2 regions of the Planococcus antarcticus DSM 14505 genome follow, and region 2 is predicted to be linked to the other one. Evidence: a T-box and tRNA genes for the amino acid it is inferred to sense, from the RefSeq annotation. Region 2 holds a T-box; the other holds one or more tRNA genes.
The links. A T-box is a leader RNA that pairs with one kind of tRNA and senses whether it is charged. The one in region 2 lies ahead of BBH88_RS07485 (valine--tRNA ligase), so its partner is inferred to be a tRNA-Val.
Positions count from the first base shown of each region.

Region 1: it encodes a tRNA-Val, which carries the amino acid that the T-box ahead of BBH88_RS07485 (valine--tRNA ligase) is inferred to sense. The anticodon was not compared.

Region 1 is NZ_CP016534.2:2,557,310-2,565,166, forward strand. Features, by position in the region: gene BBH88_RS12795 (response regulator transcription factor) at 1-141, opposite strand, end outside; gene BBH88_RS12800 (aldehyde dehydrogenase) at 348-1,736, opposite strand; gene BBH88_RS12805 (Gfo/Idh/MocA family protein) at 1,903-2,826, opposite strand; gene BBH88_RS19420 (hypothetical protein) at 2,944-3,087, shown strand; gene BBH88_RS12810 (thermonuclease family protein) at 3,337-4,068, shown strand; tRNA gene BBH88_RS12815 (tRNA-Val) at 4,209-4,281, shown strand; gene BBH88_RS12820 (YolD-like family protein) at 4,648-5,010, opposite strand; gene BBH88_RS12825 (Y-family DNA polymerase) at 5,023-6,282, opposite strand; gene BBH88_RS12830 (TRAP transporter permease) at 6,753-7,857, opposite strand, start outside.
Region 2 is NZ_CP016534.2:1,490,106-1,497,962, forward strand. Features, by position in the region: gene ccsA (cytochrome c biogenesis protein CcsA) at 1-621, shown strand, start outside; gene hemC (hydroxymethylbilane synthase) at 639-1,568, shown strand; gene BBH88_RS07465 (uroporphyrinogen-III synthase) at 1,561-2,262, shown strand; gene hemB (porphobilinogen synthase) at 2,259-3,242, shown strand; gene hemL (glutamate-1-semialdehyde 2,1-aminomutase) at 3,239-4,525, shown strand; gene BBH88_RS07480 (AbrB family transcriptional regulator) at 4,689-5,738, shown strand; T-box leader at 5,760-5,981, shown strand; gene BBH88_RS07485 (valine--tRNA ligase) at 6,032-7,857, shown strand, end outside.

The DNA.
Region 1 (7,857 bases), 1.1 Mb from region 2:
CCAGTCCTGCTCTCGAAATTGAATTAACCCTTCCGCCCCTGTATGGGCCACACCTGTTTCATATCCTTCAAATTTTAATTCCAATTCCAACACACGCGCAATGCTTTTTTCATCTTCGACAATTAAAATGCGTTCTGCCATTGCCATCACCTCTTAATGTTTATAATAGCAGAATTTAGAAGAGCGCAGGCGCCCGTGTAGATTCGACAGCCACAAGTCAGACCAGCAGTGTGGCGTTCTTTGCCACGCAGCTGGGTTGGCTTATGACCCGAGAATCTGGGCGCCGGAGTCTGGACACCGACAAGCGCAGGCGCCTGAAAACAGAAAAAAAGCGACCCGCAGGCCGCTTATCTCAATACAGTCTTAATCCATTTCGCTTTATTTTTATAAGGCGGAAAGACCAGATTTGTCGATAATTTAGTTGATTTCTTCAAAATCGATTTGGCGTGTGTAAAGGTTTCAAAGCTGGATTTGCCATGATAGGAATTGATTCCGGATGTGCCGATCCCGCCAAACGGCAGATAAGTGCTGCCAACGTGGGAAACTGTGTCGTTGATGCAGCCGCCACCGAACGGCAATTGGTCTAGGAAGAACCGAGTTGCACGATCATTTTCTGAGAACAAGTAAGCCGATAAAGGCTTTGGCAACTTACGGATTTGGCGTAGCAGCAGTGGCAGGTCCGTATAGCTGATAACCGGCAAAATCGGTCCGAAAATTTCATCTTCCATCGACGGGTTATCCCACCCGATATTATCCAAAATCACAGGTTCAATGTACAGATCATTACGGTCCATATTGCCACCGTAAATAACCTGATTGGCTTCTTTTTGTACAATTTCCGCTAAGCGGTCAAAATGTTGAAGATTGACAATACGCCCGTAATCCGGACTTTTTTGTGCATCTTTGCCGTAAAAATTTTGTATTGTTTTTGTTAATTTTTTTAGGAATTCTTCTTTGACGGACTCATGTACGCAAATATAGTCAGGCGCAACACAAGTTTGACCTGTATTCATCAATTTTCCCCAAGCAATTCGTTTTGCAGCAAGATCAAGATTCGCTGTCTGGTCCACAATTGCCGGGCTTTTGCCCCCAAGCTCCAACGTAATAGGCGTCAAGCGCTCCGACGCTGCTTTCATGATAACTTTCCCGACATTGACACTGCCCGTAAAGAAAATATAATCAAATGAAGCGTGGATCAAGGCTGTCACTTCTTCACGCTCTCCTTCGACCACTCGAATATAATAGGCAGGAAATGCTTCTTCAATGATAGTGCGGATGACTTTTGCCACATGAGGCGTTGCTTCAGAAGGCTTGACTACCGCACAATTCCCGCCAATAACGGCTCCGATTAATGGCTCCATCACCAGCTGGAACGGGTAGTTGAAAGGCCCGATGATTAATACAGAGCCATACGGTTCACGAATGACAAAGCTTTTAGCGGGTTGAAGATGGATGGGTGTCTTGACTTGTTCAGGCTTCATCCAGTCTTCCAATTTTTTTGCCATGCTGCTGATGCTGTCGAGCACAAAACCGACTTCTGTCGCATAAGCTTCAAATTCGCTTTTGCCTAAATCTTTCTTCAAAGCATCGATTACTTCCGCTTCATGGGATTGGATAACACTTTTCAACCGGTGCAATTGTTCAATCCGAAAATCTGCTGATTTTGTGTCACCTGTATAAAAATAAGTACGCTGTTCTTCTATCATTTGTTCTACGTCGTTTGCTGTAAAATTCACTTTTCAACCTCCTTTGATTTTCTACATTATACCAATTAAGGGCTTGTATAAGCTAAGTTAATGATTTAGATTGTCGACATTCCGCAACGCAGCGGCAATGGTTTTTACGCAGCGGTATGTAAAGGCATTTCTTTGATCAAATCTGGTAAAGATTCAGAACTAAAGCTTACTCAGCTAATAAATGATCGATATAGCGTTGGACTACCAGGCCTTCTTCAAAATTGACCAAAAGAGTTGACTGGTTTTCCATTTCCTCAAAAAGCGATGGGACCTGTTCAAATTCAGTGATCAATTGACGATCTTCGCCTTTTCTTGATTCGTAGAGATTCGACCAATTTTCCAGCGTCATAACCCCTTGCTCCCCGTAAACCTTGAACTGTAAGCATTCTTTCTGGCCGATGCTACTGATACCCGTCAACAAGAATGGAATCTGTTCAGCGGTAAGCCCGTGGGCAATCAGTCCAGTTTCACATTCTTCAGCCTGCTCTGGGTAAGTGATGTGATGGGACGTAAACGATAGCTCACCAAAGAGCCGGTTCATCAATTGGAAATAATGGGGGAAAACTTCACGGACAAAGCCTCCTTGGCTTCTTGAACCGATCCATGGATTTTGCTGCCACAATCTTGGCCAATCCGGAAAGAAGGTTTGCAGTTCGATACGGATCACTTTTCCGATCTGTCCCCCTTTGATGCGTTTCGCCATTTCACGAACTGCCGGCTTATACATTAACGGGAAATGCATGGCCGTTTGGACACGATTATCTTGCACGGCTACTGCCATCATTTCGCCGGCTTCTACATTATGTGCCAATGGTTTTTCACACAGGATATTGATCCCTGCACTGGCCGCAAGTTCAGCGATTTCTGCATGAAAGGCCGGTGGCGTCGCAATGTAAACCCAGTTGACATCTGCATGCAGCACTTCCTCTACTGATTTCGCCATTGGAATTCCGTAAGTTTCGCTGATTTCACTAAGACGTTCTGTCTGTTGATCATAGACCATCTTTATTTCCACATGGCTTTCCTGCTGAATTTGTTTAATGATTCGTTCTCCAACAATTCCTGCTCCAATGATGCCGATTGAAATCACTAAAAATCTCTCCCTTTGTAAAACCTTTTGGCTTTTTTCGCCGTTTGTTTATTAGTGTAACCTGTAAGGGTATAGAATAGTCAAACAATACCATTACACCCTCGAGGAGGAAATCACATGAATGAACAAAAAAATTGGTGGGAGCCTATCTTCACAGGCCAATTAGAAGTCGGCGTCAATAAAGAAAAGCTGGAAAGCACTACTGAGGAATCTTTCTTGTATTACGATGAAGCTGCATCAACAATGGAGTTAGCCCTTTAATTGCTGAAGCTTGCCCGTTTTTGTTGCTTGGGTACATAAAGAGAAACTCCACCTAGTGGGGTTATTCCCTACTGAGTGTTAGTTGATCTAATCGGACTTTAGCGTCTTGTTCAATTTTTCGGATTGAACAAGACGTTTTGTTATGCAAAATTTTAGAGATACCCCCGACAGAGTTCCGCAAACAATCGCCTGATTGCAAGGAAGTTAGTTTGTTCATATAATATGAAAGAGATGAAAGCGGGGATCCCTATGAAACTAAAACTTATACTGCTGTGCCTATTCTTCCTATCAGGCTGCGGTATATCGGATTCGACTGACACATCCGGCACGACCGATCAGATTCCAGTAGAAGTGACACAGGTCATTGACGGCGACACCATTAAAATCATCTACGAAGGCGAAGAAGTGACCGTGCGGTATCTGTTGGTGGATACGCCGGAAACCAATCACCCGCGACTCGGCGAACAGCCCCTTGGCAAGAAAGCTACTGAAGCGAACAAACGGCTGATTGAATCGGGTGATGTGTCGATCGAATTTGATGTCGGAGATCGTTTCGATGATTATGACCGGCTGCTGGCTTATATTTATGTTGATGGCGAAAGCATCCAGGTGCAGATGCTGGAGTCTGGCCTGGCGAGAGTGGCTTATGTCTTCCCTCCAAACACTCGCTACCTCAGCGACTTCGAGCAAGCGGAACAAGTTGCCAAAGAAAATGAAACAGGCGTCTGGCAATACGAAAATTATTCGACTGAACGGGGCTTTGATTCGGAAGCGTACAGACAAAAATCTGCCGGAAATGCCAGCTCTTCCAACGAAGAGCAAGCGAACGGCGACTGTGACATTAAAGGCAATATCAATCGCAGCGGCAATAAAATCTATCACCTGCCAAGCGATTCTTCTTACGAACAAACCAATCCCGAAGAATGGTTTTGTTCGGAACAGAAAGCAAAGGATGCTGGCTTTAGAGGTGTGGGGCAGTAGGATGGTTAGCTCCACGAAGCAGTGTGGATTGCCAACACGCTACTAGTCGAATGACCCCAAATACGGGCAATTTTTTCTTCCTCGATAACTATTGACTTTTTCTGTGGACAAGCTATACTTATATTTGTCCTGGAAATTGAGATTCCTTAGCTCAGCTGGGAGAGCGCTACCTTGACAGGGTAGAGGTCGCTGGTTCGAGCCCAGTAGGAATCATATCTAAAGAAACTCATTAAACCATTGGTATATCAATGTTTTAAAGAATTAGAGGTCTTGAAGCTATTATGCTTTGGGCCTCTTTTTTGTTGTGCTTTTTTCGTCAAGATGCTAAGATATGATCGATTTTCAAACTGGTAAAAAACATTTTTATTCAATAACCTGTTTTGCGTGGTCTGCTTTTACAGTAGCAAATTGCTTAGAAATGGGGGCCTAGGTTTAAACTCCCTTCCGTTTTCTAAAAACTCATTCCAAATGCATTCTTACAATTCATGATGATGTACCACAAAAATTTCCTTCGATTTATGAGAGTAACCGCGCGCCCTTCAACGATTGCGCATTTTTTTCGGAGGCGCTGCCAGTTTTTCAATCAACCATGACAATCGCAACAACTTCATCAATTCGTAACCTATACTTTTTTTCTGACTCCACGCAAATCAACATCCGACTTCTTACATCGATGCCCTCAATCGTTCCCCTGCGCTCATGGATTATGCCTTCCTTCCAACTTTGAATAACAACTTCGCATTGGCGCTTCAGCGCAATGTCCATCTCCTCCTGGAGCAACTGCAAATCGTCTTCAGTTAAATCTGGCTTCGGCACTTGTTCATCTTTCGCGTACCATTCCCGAATCATCTCGACGTGCTCTGGCAGCATTAATGCTGTCCACTTAATTCGTCCGCGGTCTTTGATGTCACCTACTGTTTTGAAGTATTTATTGCGTTTCATCGGACCACTCCCTTATTCTTTATTGTGTCCGCCAATCAATTTCGTTCGTGCAATGGCGGTGCCTGCCCGTGTACCTGATACGCCCCGGTAGATTGCCGAATAACCGTACCTTTTTCGGATCGTGTCCATCGCTTCTCCTAGGCTTCTGTTTTCGAACTTCCTTTCATCAAAAAGGCTTAACTGCATCGATGATTCCTCTTCCAGGTTGCTGATGGCCAGTGAAATTTGCCGCACCGGTTTATGCTGGAAATGCTCACGAAAAATTTCCAGACAGACCTGGTACATCTTTAACGTGTCGTTTGTGGCTTCATCAATGGACCGCGAGCGGGAAAATCCACCGCCAAAAGCCGTCTTGCTGTAGATGATGCTCAAGTGGATGGTCCGCCCTGCACGCCGGGCTTGGCGCGTCCGCATCGCAACATCTTCGCACATTTCCAGGATGATGGTCATGATGTCTTTTTCTTGTATATAATCCCGGTATAGAATCTGCCCCTTCCCGTAACTGACCTGCCCCTCAATCAAGGGAGAACCCATATCCGACAAATCGATGCCATTAGCATGCTGGTGCAGTTGGTTGCCTAAAATGCCAAACTGATTTTCAAGGATGGAAACATCTGCACAGGCCAAATCGCCGACAGAATAAATCCCCATGTTATTCAAAGTCTTTTCTGTCCGGGAGCCGATACCCCACACTCTGCTTAAAGGCCTCACAAGCCACAATTTCATTGCCACATCGGCATAAGACCAATAGGCAAATCCCGTTCTTTTCGCTTCCAAATCTAATGCTAGTTTCGCCAGTAGCATGTTCGGTCCTCCACCAACTGAAGAAGGCAATTTAAAACAATCCAATATCTCTTGCTGAATACGGCGCATAGTGAATGTTGGTGGCCCCCATAGCTTTTCAGTTCCTGTAAGTTCGATAAAACTTTCATCCACACTATAAATATGGAGCGATTCTTTCGGCACATAGGCTCCTAACAACTCAGTGATAGCCATGGACTTCTGTAAATAAAGCTTCATTTTCGGTTCAATTAACACAATATCCTTATGGTTTGGAATTTCAAAAAGCCGTGTACCGGTTTTTACACCAAACCTTTTTTTCATCATCGGCGAAGCAGCTAAGACCACACTTCCTTTCCGTTCCTGATTGCCGACAACCGCAAGACAAACTTCCAGTGGATCCAATCCCAGTTCGACTGCAGAAACGCTGGCATAAAAGCCGCGCATGTCGATGCAAAATATATATCGTTCTGGTAATTCAAGAACTTTCATAATTACCACCTCTCAAAATGGAACGTATGTTCTTATTCTATACCACGAATATGCTGACGGCAATCCTTTTCGAGAAAATATAAAAATTTATCCTTTGATTCAGCAAGTCTGAATCAAGTTAAAAGTCATTTCCAAAAAAATCTTTATGGCTTTTCTACCTAATTTATCTGTCCGCAATTCAAAGAAGAGTTGATTTCTCTCTCAAAACGTCAAACTTTCTAACAACTTTACATTTAGCCATTAACCATATATGATTCAATTAATAAGAAGTTCGACATCCATAGTTCTTATGATTTCTTGAAATCAGTAGGAATCATTGGGTGCCAAACCCACTGCAAGCTTTAGGAACAAAGTTTGCTTTGAAAAAGTCATCGCCTTCGGGTGATGGCTTTTTTCGTTCTTCGATAAACTAAAATTACAAAACAATAAAAAAACCGGCCGGGCATCAGCCCAACCGGTTTTGTCTTTCATTAAGCTTCTGCTGTTTTAGCAGGTTTCTTATCGCGTGCCATCCATTGGATTCCGAACAGGATCACGAACAAAATTGAACCAATCGTATCAGACAAACCTTCTGGATAAATCAAAGCCAATCCGGTTGCAAATGTAATGATGCGCTCAAACCAGTTGAGCTGCCGGTACCAATAACCGATAAGCCCTGCTCCGATGGCAATCATACCCGTCAAAGCAGTGATCAATACCCAGATCAATTCAGGCCAGGTCGTATCGATCATCAGGAGCGATGGAGACAGAACGAACATATACGGAATGATAAACGCCGCTGCTGCTAATTTGGCTGCAGTGAAACCAGTCCGTATCGGCTCCCCACCTGAGATGCCTGATGCGGCAAATGCTGCAAGCGCAACAGGTGGTGTAATATCTGCGATAATCCCAAAGTAGAAAACGAATAAATGGGCAGATAAAGCGACCACAAGCGGCACAGCTGCTCCAACTGGCTCATCTAGCATCAACAGCGTGATAATAGCTGGTGCTGCTATCGTAGACGTGATGACATAGTTAGCAGTTGTTGGAGATCCCATACCAAGGACAATTGCCGCTAGCATCGTGAAGAAAAGAGTCAACAGGATATTTCCTCCTGAAGCTGAAACCAGTCCATTCGCTAAACTCAATCCGAGTCCAGTCTTTACGACTACGCCGACAATAATACCGGCTGCTGCTGTTGCAGCTGCAACAGCCAAAGCCGTTCGCGCACCGTCGACCAGCGCTAAAATGACGTCTTTGAAATTCAAGCGTGTTTCTTTATTGAAAGCACTGACGAAAATCGTCAAAAGAATTCCGTAAAGTGCCGCCTGCATAGTCGGAATGCCGATCAGCAAGAATACGATGATTGCGACAATTGGCAGCAGAAGATAAATCTTTTTCAATACTTCTTTGCGATCCGGCATCTCTTCCGGAGAAAGACCTTTTAGGCCGATCCGTTTCGCTTCGAAATGAGTCATGATCCAAACACCTGTGAAATACAAAAGAGCCGGTATTGTGGCAGCTTTGGCAATTTCCCAGTAAGTCACTCCCCCGATAAATTCCACCATCAGGAAGGCTGCAGCACCCATGATCGGC
Region 2 (7,857 bases):
GAAGGTATTTATTTCTATGCTTGGCTGCTGGTGACGCTGTCGATTGTCTTGAGGATTTTTTATCGTTTTGACTTTGCGGTGTTTTTTATTAATATCATCGGATTTATCTTTATGACGATTCATACGTTTGCGCCGGTCCAGATCGAACGGTCGCCCGTCGGGGAAGCATTGGTGTCGGAATTGTTGTTCATCCATATCAGCTTCGCCATTTTGTCCTATGTTGCTTTTTCCCTGTCGTTGGTTTTTTCAGTGCTTCACATGATTTTATACAGGCTGCTGAAGCAGAAAAAATGGACAAAGCAATGGAGTAATCTGCCGTCGCTTAGCCAAACGCAGCAATTCATGACGATTTCAATCCTCGTCGGCATTTCGCTGTTATTTGTGTCATTGGTACTGGGGCTGCAATGGGCTTACATTTCGCTCGCAGAATTTTCAATACTCGACATGAAGATTGTTGGATCGTTTATCTTGCTGGTGGTTTACAGCTTCATATTATGGTGGCATCGCAAGGGCTCATTAAATGGCATGAATTATGCACTGGCCCATACGTATGCATTTTTATTGCTGCTGATTAATTTCTTTTTAGGCAGCCGATTATCTGAATTTCATTTTTGGTATTAAGGAAAGGTAGGATTCATTTGAGAAAAATTGTAGTAGGATCTAGAAGAAGCAAGCTGGCGTTGACACAAACCAACCAGTTTATCGATAAATTAAAAGCGGCGGGAGCGCCATTTGAGTTTGAAATCAAGGAAATTGTTACGAAAGGTGACCGTATCGTTGATGTTATGCTTTCAAAAGTGGGAGGCAAGGGCTTATTTGTCAAAGAAATCGAACAAGCTCTGTTTGACCGCGAAATCGATTTTGCTGTTCACAGCATGAAGGATATGCCGTCTGTCTTACCTGAAGGTCTTGCAATCGGTTGTATTCCTGACCGTGAAGACCCGCGCGATGCGTATATTGCGAACGATCATGTCAAATTGATGGAATTGCCAGTTGGGGCGGTTGTCGGAACAAGCAGCCTGCGCCGCAGTTCACAATTGCTATTAATACGTCCAGACCTTGATATTCAGTGGATCCGCGGCAATATCGATACACGTCTTGCAAAATTAAAGGCGGGTGATTTTGATGCTATCATTTTAGCTGCAGCCGGTTTGAAACGAATGGGCTGGAAAGATGATCTTGTTACGGAATTCATGGAAGTTGATGATTGCTTGCCGGCTATCGGACAAGGCGCATTAGGGATTGAATGCCGTGAAGACGACAAAGAGCTTATAGCAGAGTTAGCAAAACTCGACCATGAAAACACTGCATTGGCAGTTAACGCAGAACGTAAATTTCTCAAAGACATGGATGGCAGCTGCCAAGTGCCGATCGCAGGCTATGCAACTGTCAACAATGGCGAGATTACATTTACGGGACTGATTTCATCACCAGAAGCAGACCAAGTGTTCAAGGAAGTATCCATTAGCCGCGACCCAATCGAAGCTGGCCGCATAGTAGCTGAGAAAATTAGCGCACAAGGCGGCTACGATCTGATTCAACGCGTCAAAGCTGAAAGTAATGTCTGAGAAGGAACAACTGCTTGAAGGCGAAACCATCGTTTTCACAGGCTCTAGAGAACCGGTGGAAGCAGTCCGCCATGCACAATCACTGGGAGCAGAGACGCTTTACCTGCCGCTCGTCACAACTTCGATTCGCCAGTCGGAAAAGCCTGATTTCAATGGCTACGACTGGCTGATTTTCACGAGCCGTACCAGTGCACAGGTGTTTTGCCAGTTTCATGAAACCGTTCAGGCAAAAATTGCGGCAGTTGGTGATCAGACGGCTGCTGTTCTGCAGCAGCATGGCTATACGCTTGATTTTATTCCGCAGATTTTCAGTGCCGATTATTTCATTCAAGAGTTTCCGGCAATTGCCGGAAAAGCCAAATGCTTGTTCATCAAAGGCTCCTTGGCGAAAAACACTATTGCCTCGATGCCAATGCAGGTAGATGAATGGACGGTTTACGATACGATTCTGAATAAAGGAAATGCCGAAAAACTGGTAATTTTGGAAAACATCATCATTCTTTTTGCCAGTCCTTCTGCTGTGTCGGCTTACCGGCAGTCAGGAGGAGACTGGTCGAATATCCGCACCGCTGCGATTGGTCACGTTACAAAACAGGCCATTTTAGCAAGCGGTGGAACGGTAGATTTTACTCCTGAAAAATATACTTATATAGAAGTTATCAATGAAATAGCGAAAGGAAGTTTGTTGAAATGAAAAGATTAAATTTTAATCGTCATCGACGTTTACGCGGTTCAGCCAATATCCGTTCAATGGTCCGTGAAACGAGCTTACATAAAGAGGATTTTATTTATCCGATTTTTGTTGTCGAAGGCGAGAATATTAAAACAGAAATTTCTTCAATGCCAGGCGTTTTTCATTTTTCAATGGATAAATTGGGCGAAGAACTAGATGAAGTCGTTGATCTTGGAATTCCTTCCGTCATTCTTTTCGGTGTACCAAACGAAAAAGATGCAGTTGGCACGCAAGCCTATCACGACCACGGCATTACCCAGGAAGCGATTCGTTTTGCAAAAAAACGCCATCCTGAATTAGTGGTTATTGCTGATACGTGCCTATGTCAATATACCGATCATGGCCATTGCGGCGTGATTGAGGACGGCGTCATCCTGAACGACGAATCACTTGATCTATTGGCACGCACTGCTGTTTCACAGGCAAAAGCTGGCGCTGACATTATCGCGCCATCAAATATGATGGATGGTTTCGTTGCTGCGATCCGCTACGGACTGGACCAGGCTGGATTTGAAAATACGCCGATCATGTCTTATGGCGTCAAGTATTCATCCGCTTATTATGGGCCTTTCCGCGAAGCAGCACACAGCACACCGCAATTTGGTGACCGTAAAACTTATCAAATGGATCCAGCAAACCGTATGGAAGCGTTGCGCGAAGCAACTTCTGATGTTCAAGAAGGCGCCGATTTCATGATTGTTAAACCGGCATTGTCTTATTTGGATATTATTCGTGAAGTTCGCGATAACTTTGATATTCCAATTGTTGCTTATAATGTGTCAGGCGAATATGCCATGGTCAAAGCAGCCGCAGCGAACGGCTGGATCGACGAAGAGAAAATCGTTTTGGAAACTTTATTGAGCATGAAGCGCGCTGGAGCGGATATCGTCATGACTTATCACGCAAAAGATGCAGCACGCTGGTTGGAGGGGGAAAAATGACCTACGAAAAATCATTAACAGCATTTACTGAAGCAAAAACATTAATGCCGGGCGGTGTCAACAGCCCAGTCCGCGCTTTTAAATCGGTCAATATGGAGCCGATTTTCATGCAATCTGGCAGCGGAGCGACGATCACAGACATTGACGGCAATACATATATTGATTATGTCTTGTCGTGGGGACCACTGATTTTGGGCCATGCCCATCCGGAAGTGGTTAAAGCCATTCAGGAAACAGCAGCGCTTGGAACTTCATTCGGCGCACCGACTGAACTTGAGAACATGATGGCCAAATTGGTCATGGAACGTGTTCCATCAATTGAAATGGTTCGTATGGTTTCATCCGGAACAGAAGCAACGATGAGTGCATTGCGCGTAGCGCGTGGCTATACGGGACGCGACAAGATCCTGAAATTCGCAGGCTGTTACCACGGTCATGGCGACAGTCTGCTGATCAAAGCGGGTTCAGGCGTCGCGACTTTAGGATTACCAGATTCACCGGGTGTGCCAGAGTCGGTTGCTAAAAACACCATCACTGTCCCATTCAATGACCTCGAAAGCCTTCGTTTAGCTTTCCAAGAATTTGGAAACGAGTTGGCTGCAGTCATTGTAGAGCCTGTTGCTGGTAATATGGGTGTTGTGCCACCAAATGAAGGCTTCCTGATGGAGCTTCGCAATTTGACGCATGAAAACGGCACAGTTCTTATTTTTGATGAAGTCATGACCGGTTTCCGTGTCGGCTTTAATTGTGCGCAAGGCTATTTTGGTGTCACACCGGACATGACTTGCCTCGGCAAAGTGATCGGTGGGGGATTACCAGTTGGCGCATTCGGCGGTAAGCGTGAAATCATGCAGCAAGTAGCGCCAAGCGGTTCTATTTACCAGGCAGGTACGTTGTCTGGAAATCCACTTGCCATGCGTGCAGGCTTTGAAACTTTGTCTCGTTTGACAGAAGAAAGCTATGATGTGTTCGTTGAACGCGGCGATCAGCTTGAAAAAGGATTCCGTGAAGCCGCGACGAAATACAATATCCCGCATACCGTTAACCGCGCAGGATCGATGATTGGTTTCTTTTTTACAAACCAAGACGTCGTCGATTTCGAAACAGCGAAAACTTCGGATACAGATTTGTTCGCGGATTACTACCGCTTGATGGCGGAAGAAGGCATCTACTTGCCGCCGTCCCAATTTGAAGGCATGTTCCTATCGACTGCCCATACGGAAGAGCATATTGCAAAAACCGTGCAAGCATTCCATACTGTGTTTGCTAAATTGGCACGTTAATAAGAAGTATAACCGCTGAGGCGTCTGGATTTTCCAGGTGCCTCAGTTTTTTTGTTTTTTGAGACTTTGGCTGATTATAGAATCTATCCTACTGCCAACACACTTCGTTATTTCGTGTAACATAGAAAGAAATAACAACACTTGGAAAAAGGGGGGATGACTGGTGAGGCCATTTATAGTAACTGCGATTATTGCGACTGCAGCGGGAGCGGTTTTTGAAGCAATTGGCATGTTCCTGCCGTGGCTGCTCGGGCCGATGTTCGCCTTGCTGTTGGTCAATCAATTCACAAAACTGCCTCTTTACTGGCCAAAAATTCTGCGGACAGCAGGACTGGTGATGCTGGGTGTGCAGATAGGCTCATCATTTACCCGAGCTGCGGTTTTATTAATGGTGGTAGATTTGCCGTATATGGCGTTCATGACAGTTTCAGTCGTAGCGCTATCGATTGGACTTGGGCTGCTGTTTAAGCGCATGGTCAATGAAAGCCTAGCGACCAGCCTGATCGGTTCAATTCCCGGTGGCTTGGCGCAGATGGTGGTCATTGCCGAAGAGATTCCTTCTGCGAACATCACTGTGGTTACGATGATGCAGACCATTCGAATTTTCATGGTCGTGACGATTGTGCCGTTCTTGACGATTTTCCTGAACGGCAGAGGTGTAGGAGAGCTGGAACAACGGATTTTTTCATTTTCACCAATGCTATTCCTGCTGGCGTTTATTATCGGATTGGCGCTTTACGCCGGAATGAAACGAATAGGCTTTCCGGCCGCTGAACTGCTAGCGCCAATTTTGGCGATGGCCGTTCTCCAAACTGTGTCAGGCGATGTCCTGATTGATATGCCATACTGGCTCATTGCCATCGCGCAAGTCTTTATCGGCGCGAACCTCGGCTTGCAGATGGAAGGGATTGGCGATAAGCTGACGTTCCGACTCGGTGCTGCGATTGTTCTGAACAATGTGCTGCTGATCAGCTTTACCGTGCTGATTGCGTTTATACTCGCAAAATGGCTGCCTGAATACATATTCCTCGACTTCTTCTTGAGCGCAGCGCCCGGTGGCATTGCGGAAATGGCGATCACAGCGCTGGCAGTTGGAGGCGACGTGGCACTTATTACCGGCTTCCAGCTGTTCCGGCTTTTTTTCATTCTGCTGGTAGCATCGCCGATTGTAGCGTTCGTTGTAAAAAAACTTGACGCTAAAACCGAATATTGAGTACAATGGGAGTAATTAGATATTCATGCGTTGAAGAGGATAGTAGATTGTGCGTACATTTCAGAGAGAAGACCAAGTGGTGAGAGGTTTTCATGAGCGTATAATTGAATGTCACCTCGGAGCAGTTGCCGTGAAACGAGTAGCGGGAACCGGACTGAACATCCGTTATGAAACTTGAGAGCCAGGTGTGCAAGTGGACCTGTGTATAAAGGTGGTACCGCGAAAAACTCCTTCGTCCTTTACAGACGATGGGAGTTTTTTGCGTTCTGCCAGAAATTAAAGGAGGAATTCCAATGACTGAACAAATGTCGACTAAGTACGATCCGCAATCGATTGAAAAAGGGCGTTACGATTGGTGGGTCGACAACAAATTCTTTGAAGCCAAACCAGAAAGCGGTAAAACACCTTATACTATTGTGATTCCCCCGCCAAACGTTACCGGCAAGCTTCATTTGGGGCATGCATGGGACACAACATTGCAAGACATTTTAACACGCATGAAACGCATGCAAGGCTTTGACGCGCTATGGCTTCCTGGAATGGACCACGCCGGCATCGCGACGCAAGCGAAAGTAGAAGGTAAACTGAAAGAAGAAGGGCGTTCACGATATGATTTGGGACGTGAGGCATTTCTTGAAGAATCATGGAAGTGGAAAGACCAATACGCGGGTCATATCCGTGAGCAATGGGGGAAGCTGGGCCTTGGGCTAGATTATTCCCGTGAGCGTTTTACATTGGATGACGGTTTGTCAAAAGCGGTGCGTGAAGTGTTTGTGAAACTGTATGAGAAAAAGCTGATTTACCGCGGCAAATACATTATCAACTGGGATCCGAATACCCAAACAGCTATTTCTGATATTGAAGTTATTTACAAAGACGTACAAGGTGCGTTTTACCATATGCGTTACCCGCTTGCGGATGGTAGTGGCCACATCGAAATCGCGACAACGCGTCCCGAAACAATGCTTGGCGATACAGCAGTAGCGGTTCACCCGAAAGACGAGCGTTACCAGCATTTGATCGGTAAAAAAGTTATTTTGCCAATTATTGGCCGTGAAATGGAAATTGTGGCAGACGATTACGTAGACATGGAGTTTGGAAGCGGCGCGGTGAAAATTACGCCTGCCCACGACCCGAATGACTTTGAAATTGGCAATCGCCATAACTTAGAACGCGTACTGATTATGCATGAAAACGGTTCGATGAACGAAAACGCTGGCAAATACGAAGGACTTGATCGTTTTGAATGCCGCAAGCAAATCGTCAAAGACCTGCAGGACATGGATGTTTTGTTTAAAATCGAAGAGCATTTACATTCAGTAGGCCACTCAGAGCGGAGCGGGGCAGTGGTTGAGCCTTATCTATCCACACAATGGTTTGTTGATATGAAGCCACTTGCTGCAGCATCTGTAGAAGCACAAAAAAACGACGCGGGTGTTAATTTTGTACCGGATCGCTTCGAGAAAACTTATTTGCACTGGATGGAAAACATCCGCGACTGGTGTATTTCTCGCCAGCTTTGGTGGGGGCATCAAATTCCAGCTTGGTACCACAACGAAACAAATGAAATCTATGTAGGTCACGAAGCACCAGCTGACGCTGAAAACTGGACGCAAGACGAAGACGTATTAGATACGTGGTTCTCATCTGCCTTATGGCCGTTCTCGACACTTGGCTGGCCAGAAGAAAACGATGATTTAAGCCGCTATTACCCGACTGACGTGTTGGTTACAGGCTACGACATCATTAATTTCTGGGTTTCACGAATGATTTTCCAGGCACTCGAATTCACGGGTGAAAAACCGTTCAAAGACGTCTTGATCCACGGACTTGTACGCGATGCAGAAGGTCGCAAAATGTCCAAATCACTCGGCAACGGCGTCGATCCAATGGATGTCATTTCTGAATACGGAGCAGATTCACTGCGCTACTTCCTAGCAACGGCATCGTCTCCAGGGCAAGATCTTCGCTACGCAAACGACAAAGTCGAGTCGGTTTGGAACTTTGCTAACAAAATTTGGAATGCTTCCCGTTTCGCATTGATGAATATGGAAGGCATGACATATGACCAAATCGATTTAACTGGCAAGAAATCTGTTGCCGATTCATGGATCTTGAC